2 linked regions of the Chlorogloeopsis sp. ULAP01 genome follow. The protein of the gene in region 2 binds, or shares a complex with, the protein of the main gene of each other region. Links are inferred from orthologs where the notes say so. Each region holds a gene or a part of one and is shown on either strand. Other genes may lie near its edges. The genes, in order: mnmG and mnmE.

What was found.
Region 1: the proteins of mnmE (region 2) and mnmG are in contact, whole or in part, in a solved structure (PDB 9HIP), measured with the Escherichia coli proteins. The link is inferred for Chlorogloeopsis sp. ULAP01 from one-to-one orthologs.

The regions. Positions count from the first base shown.
Region 1 is NZ_JAUDRH010000006.1:73,239-76,488, reverse strand. What follows is about bases 171-3,088. They hold mnmG (tRNA uridine-5-carboxymethylaminomethyl(34) synthesis enzyme MnmG), read right to left. Parts: upstream 2,640-3,088; coding sequence 702-2,639; downstream 171-701. Other genes in these bases: QUB80_RS13120 (D-alanyl-D-alanine carboxypeptidase family protein), read left to right, coding at 2,995-3,088; QUB80_RS13130 (hypothetical protein), read right to left, coding at 171-479. Outside these bases: more of QUB80_RS13130, read right to left, coding at 1-170; more of QUB80_RS13120, read left to right, coding at 3,089-3,250. UniProt on the Escherichia coli protein: NAD-binding protein involved in the addition of a carboxymethylaminomethyl (cmnm) group at the wobble position (U34) of certain tRNAs, forming tRNA-cmnm(5)s(2)U34.
Region 2 is NZ_JAUDRH010000001.1:143,348-146,632, forward strand. Bases 180-3,132 are described here. They hold mnmE (tRNA uridine-5-carboxymethylaminomethyl(34) synthesis GTPase MnmE), read right to left. Parts: upstream 2,371-3,132; coding sequence 988-2,370; downstream 180-987. Other genes in these bases: QUB80_RS00720 (BlaI/MecI/CopY family transcriptional regulator), read right to left, coding at 180-259; QUB80_RS00725 (hypothetical protein), read left to right, coding at 458-628; QUB80_RS00735 (hypothetical protein), read left to right, coding at 2,546-2,755; QUB80_RS00740 (DUF4126 domain-containing protein), read left to right, coding at 2,972-3,132. In the rest of the region: more of QUB80_RS00720, read right to left, coding at 1-179; more of QUB80_RS00740, read left to right, coding at 3,133-3,285. UniProt on the Escherichia coli protein: Exhibits a very high intrinsic GTPase hydrolysis rate. Involved in the addition of a carboxymethylaminomethyl (cmnm) group at the wobble position (U34) of certain tRNAs, forming tRNA-cmnm(5)s(2)U34.

The sequences.
Region 1 (3,250 bases), on a different replicon or contig from region 2:
TCTAAAGCTTGTCGGAAGGACTTTGATTCTAGACGGCTAAGTAGATTGGAGTTTGATATCCAGACAATGCCAGCGATCGCCAATCCAAAGGTTGCTAACAGTTGTAGCAATCTACTCCGGTAGTGTGATTGTTGCGGTTGTTGCCTGACTAATTTACCGGCACGAGAAGTATTTACCACAAACGTACTTAATTGATTGTTTTGAGATTGGGGAGCTGTTTGTGCCGTTTGGGTAGATGATTCTGGTAAGGCAATTTGCGGCATACTCACTGTTTGTGCATGAGTATATGGAGGAAGCTTCTTAGATGGATTTCCTTTTTGTAAAGGTAATTTCTTGCTACCATCTAGAATAGTATCTATCTCAGCAAAGAGATCGTCAATTAATCCATCAGCATAGGTTTCCATCGACCAAGGTTCGCTGGCGATTAATTCCTCAGCTGGTTCTGGAATAATCAAGTTAGTGCTGATTTCTGAAGACATAGCGATTTCCAGTTTTAGCTTTTTGGGGAGATTTATTACCCCTGTTTATGCAGATTTTGAATACAAAAATCTATAAACCCATCCCAGCGAGACGAGTTGATGATTTATCAGTATTTAAATTTTGACTAAGTATCTGGTCAGCTTTGATAATGTCTAAGTATGTACTTATGTCATCAATCATACCTGGATGTTCCAGATACTCCTTACTACTATACTCTTGCTTTATAAAGATTGTTTGATAGCTAAGGCTGGAAACTCATTATCTGACTTGGTTTTACGCAATTCTAAATAAATCAGCAGAGCATTGACGTCGGCTGGATTAACACCACCGATACGTGCTGCTTGACCGATGGTAAGCGGTTTTACCTTGGTGAGTTTTTCCCTCGCTTCTTTAGACAAAGTATCAATTGATGCATAATCTAAATCCGCAGGTAAGAGACGGTTTGCCTGACGAGCAATTTGTTCAATTTGGTTTTGCTGTCTGGCAAGATAGCCAGAATACTTAATGTCGATTTCTGCACCTTCTTTTTCAGCACGTTCGAGATCGGCATTTCCTAATCCGTGCGTTTCTAGGTTAATGTAATGGAATCCCGGACGCCGTAGTAAGTCGGCAAGGGTAATCGAGCCTTTAATGGCTTGTCCTGTGGCTTGAACGATCGCTTTACCAATTTGATCATGTTCTTTGATCCGTGTTCCATGTAGCCGTTCTTTTTCGGCTGCGATATTCGCCTGCTTGCGGATAAACAACTGCCAACGGCGATCGTCTATTAAGCCAATTTCCCGTCCTAAGGGTGTGAGGCGCTGATCGGCATTATCAGAACGCAGAAGTAAACGATATTCCGAGCGGCTTGTGAGCATTCGGTAAGGCTCCCGCAAATCTTTCGTACATAAATCGTCCACCAGCGTGCCGATATAACTTTCCTCCCGCGCAAACACGATCGGAGATTGTCCGCGCACAAACTGCACGGCGTTGACTCCCGCCACAATGCCTTGAGCGGCGGCTTCTTCGTAACCAGTTGTACCGTTAATTTGCCCGGCACAGAAAAGCCCTTCTATTTTCTTAGTCATCAGTGTGGGATAACACTGAGTTGCAGGCAAATAATCATACTCAACTGCGTATGCCGGACGCAACATCACACAATTTTCTAAACCAGGTAGAGTCCGCAACATTTGTAGTTGTAAGTTTTCTGGCAATCCTGTAGAAAACCCTTGAATGTAAAGCTCCGGTATATCTCTGCCTTCTGGTTCAATAAAAATTTGGTGGCTTTCTTTATCGGCAAAGCGCACAATCTTATCTTCAATACTAGGGCAATAACGGGGGCCTTTGGCTTCCACCCAACCACCATACACGGGAGATAGGTGTAGGTTTTCCCGAATCAGGCGATGGGTTTCGGCTGTAGTGCGCGTCATATGGCAGGGCATTTGTTCTCGCTCTACCCACACTTGGGGGTCAAAGCTAAACCACCGAACTTCTGTATCTCCTGGCTGAAGTTCCATTTTGCTATAGTCTACAGAGCGCTTGTCTACTCGTGCCGGAGTTCCAGTTTTTAGCCGCCCTGTTTCAAAGCCCAAACGATTGAGAGTTTGGGTTAAACCCTCAGCAGCAAATTCCCCAGCACGTCCCGCAGACATCGATTTGTTACCAACCCAAATCCGTCCTCCTAAAAATGTGCCAGTTGTCAGAATAACAGCTTTGCACTGGAACGCCACACCAAAGTAACTCTGAACACCAACGACTTCATCGTTAGCACCCAAGACTAAATCTGTAACCATGCCTTCACGAACCAGCAAATTTTCTTGATTCTCAATGATATTCTTCATTACTGCTGCGTATTCCCGCTTATCAGTCTGGGCGCGTAATGCCCAAACCGCAGGGCCTCTTGAAGAGTTGAGAATTCGCTTTTGCAGATAGGTGCGATCTGCCATTTTACCTATTTCCCCACCCAAAGCATCTACCTCATGGGTTAATTGAGACTTAGCGGGGCCACCTACTGCTGGGTTACAAGGTTGCCATGCAATTTTATCTAAGTTGAGTGTCAATAGCAAGGTACGACAACCAAGACGGGCGCTAGCCAGTGCTGCTTCACAACCAGAGTGACCTGCACCAACAACGATGATATCAAAGGCGTCTTGGAATTCAACGGAATTGTGCATGGTCATAACTAGGGAACGTCGAGCTTTTATATACTGTCAATTTTAACCGATCCAATGGTTTCCTTATTTTCTTTGTGTATGTTAAAAATGATATAAGTACTAAATTATTAATAGATATTAAAGCTTCAATTGAGGAGTCAGATACTCTAGTTCTCGTTACCGAATTTCAACTTGGTAACGAGGGTAAGTTGTAGGGTGTGTTAAAGCAACGCGTAATGCACCATAATCATGCGGTGCGTTAGGGCTGGTTCTCATTCTCTTAAACTCTCAAATCCTTGACATAGCCGGAACACACCCTACCGCTAATGGCTCCTATTTAATAAGTGTTGAAATTAAAATAAATTTATGATTGTAGGTAGTTGTGAAACTTATTTTGAAAAAAACTGTTTTTTATACTCTCATAGCTTTGATCGCTTTTACTTTAGTGGCGAGTACCGGTAATTCTCGTCAACTTTTGAGTAGAAATGACCAACAATTACAAGATTGTTTGATGGCTGGTTCTGTAGTAAAGAATAGACAGATCAGTAGATTTTGTACTAATTTCCCTAAATCAGATATTGCACCTAATTCCAATTTGAATTTATCGGAAAGTGAGCGTTTTCTAGCTGAAGTCAAGA
Region 2 (3,285 bases):
GGGCTTGTTGCTTTGACAGCAAAGGACGCCAGTAAAATGCTCGTCCTTTTTTGTCGCAGGCTAGCCAACCTTTTTCGGTTAAGCGGCGCAGCACTGTAGTCACTGAGGTATAAGCTAATTCTCGGTTGGGATCTGCCAGAATGCGATCATGTACATCCTTAACTGTAGCCGAACCAAGCTCCCAAATCAGGTTCAAAATTTCTGCTTCCAAAGGGCCTAAAGACATTTGTTTGGGGCGGTAGTCAGGTAAAGGTGCCATTGTCTACTGTTAGTTGTTGATATTTGGTAGTTGGTAGGAACAGGTTATACTGATGATCTTTCGCTGCAAATAACTTAATTTCTGATAGATTTGATATTTTTACCCGATGAAGAGAGCAAACACAACTTCTTCAATCTGTTCTTTTTTCAGATTATCGTTGATTTACCTGTTTTGTAAGCGATCGCATTATTAATTATCATGCCACTTGCCATCACACTACTATGCTTGGTGGCATCAACCTGGTTAGAGTCCCCAGATGAGTTATACTATTTTGGATTTTGGATACTTCGGCAAGCTCAGTACAAGTTTTCGATTTTGGATTGGAAATTACCTTCTGTATCTGGGTTAGGTAAATCCATCTGCCCCTAATCTTTTTTTTATTGGTGTTAGTATTTGTCATCCCGAATTTTAAAAGCTTGATTATTCCTCTTTTGTTACTCTGGGAAAATAAAAATAAGAGCCAAATTTTCAACTGTAGATACAAGGGGCATTTGAGGTTTATTTTCGTTCCAGAATGCTTGAAATCAATGTTTTTGGTAAAAGTCTTATGCTGTAGGCATTCCAGATTATTATCTCCCGAAAGCGATAAAAGAGGATTATTGATATTTGTATTTGGCTATCTGCTTTACTCAATCAACAGAGTACAATAAGCTATTTCTTACTAAGTAGGGGTTAAATCTACAAAAGTTGTGATTAGATTTCAGTGAGAAAGACTTTGTATACTCACATCACTTACCAATACAAAACCTACTAAAAATCCTATCAAGAACCGATTCTGTTACTTCTTCTCCCGTAATTTCTCCGAGAGCATGAACCACACCGCGTAAGTCAATTGTCCAAAAATCAAGAGGTAGTTCCTGGACAATAGTTGCTTGCACCTGTTCTAAAGATGTTTTCGCTTTTACCAATGCAGCTGCTTGTCTTTGGTTAATTGCTAAATCCATATCAGCAGCTTGTACTTTTCCGATTTGAACTATTTCTAAAATTGCTGTTTCTAAAGCATCAATTCCTTGATTTTGTGCGGCAGATGTTCTGACAAATTGATTAATCTCATTTGGATAATGGACTATTTCTACTAATGCAAGGTCGATTTTGTTGATAACTAAAATTAACGGACGGTGTTTTACTTGTTCGTAAATTTCTTGATCACCTGCCGTCCAGCCTACAGAAGCATCAATAGTCAAAAGTACCAAATCGGCTGCACTCGCAGCACGGCGGGAACGTTCAACACCAATTTTTTCTACTTGGTCTTCTGTTTCCCGAATGCCTGCGGTATCTAGTACTTGCACGGGTATTCCACCCACTACTAACTGTGATTCAACGACATCACGGGTTGTACCAGGTAAATCGGTAACAATAGCGCGATCGCTTTTACTCCACGCATTCAACAAACTTGATTTTCCGACATTTGGACGCCCAACAATTGCCACTTTTAATCCAGTGCGGAGCAGTTCGCCTTGATCGGCGGTTGCAAGTAGTTTAGTAATTTCTGCGGTAATTCTCTCAATTTCTGAGATAATACTTTTATCATCCAACGGAGGTAAGTCTTCCTCAAAATCGATCCGCGCTTCAATTTCTGCCAAGATATCCAAACATTGAGCGCGTAACTGTCGAATTGGATGAGCTAATTTACCTTGCAAACCAGCCAAAGCAGACGTTTGCGCTTGGGGCGATCGCGCTCCCACCAAATCGGCAATACTTTCTGCTTGCGTTAAATCTAATCTGCCATTTAAAAATGCCCGTAAAGTAAATTCTCCTGGTTGAGCTAATCTGGCGCCGTTTTCTAAGCATAGGTGCAACACCTGCTGCACTGCCATAATTCCACCATGGCAATGGAACTCCACAACATCTTCACGGGTATAGGAACGGGGTGCTTTCATAATTAACAGCAGTGCTTCATCCACCAATTGTTGTGTCTGGGGATGACGAATATAACCATAAAGAATGCGATGGCTTTCCCAGACTTGACGCCCAGGAGCATGGAAAAGAGTTTTGGCAATCGGCATTGCTTCCGAGCCGGATACGCGGACAATCCCCACACTACCCTGCTGGGGAACAATGGCAGTGGCGATCGCAGCGATAGTTCCAGTGGTAGCAAAGATTTCTGACATGAGCGCTTTCTTTTAAATATCAAATTATGTCTACTGGCCAGGTTAGCAATATAGCTTTTTGATTAATGAATAGAATCAAAGAGACGATAACATTTATCTAGGAAAAGTATTTGTACTTAGCAGCCGTAATTGCTGTCTGCTGGTGTCCGAAGGAGAATCACACAAGGAGGTTTGCATGGAAGACAGTAATCTCAACATCAATTGTAAAGAAGCCTGTGTTAACGGCTGCGTTTTGGGTGATAAATGTCCCAATATTGAATTTAGAGAAGCCGCAGCCAAGTTTATTGAAGAAACTTCTTTAGACAAGATGCTAGAGATGGCTGAAGAAGCCAGAATGAGAAAGTTGATGGAACCACCAAAATGGGTTTTCCCTGACGATAACTAAAGTTTTCAAAAGCTTAAGCTCATTCTCCTATCACTCATAACTTTTGTAGGGGCAAACGTTTCCAAGCCCCTCATAAAAATCTAAAGGCTGATGAAGATTTAAGGACAATTTGTTACCGTTAACTCGGAATTGCTGTTGGGTAGGCATTCTGAGGTTGGAGTGCAGCAGTACTCAAAAGCAAATTGATCGTTCAACTTGATCGGCACGAGGATAATAATGAGTACCACCATTGAGCTAAATACTTTATTCAATCTCGATACATTGATTGAACTTCTGCTGGGAATTAGCTTGAGTGCGGCGGCTGGCTTTCGAGTATTTGTACCACTGCTGGCATTAAGTATGGCATCGGTTTTGGGACATATAAATTTGCCAACTGATTTGGATTGGGTAGAAACGCCTCAAGCCTTAGCTGTATTTGCAGTTGCTTGTTTGCTTGAAATTATCGGCTATTATATTCCCTGGCTGGATCATCTGCTGGATACTGTTGCCACACCTGCGGCATTTATCGCTGGAACGATTGTCGCGGCATC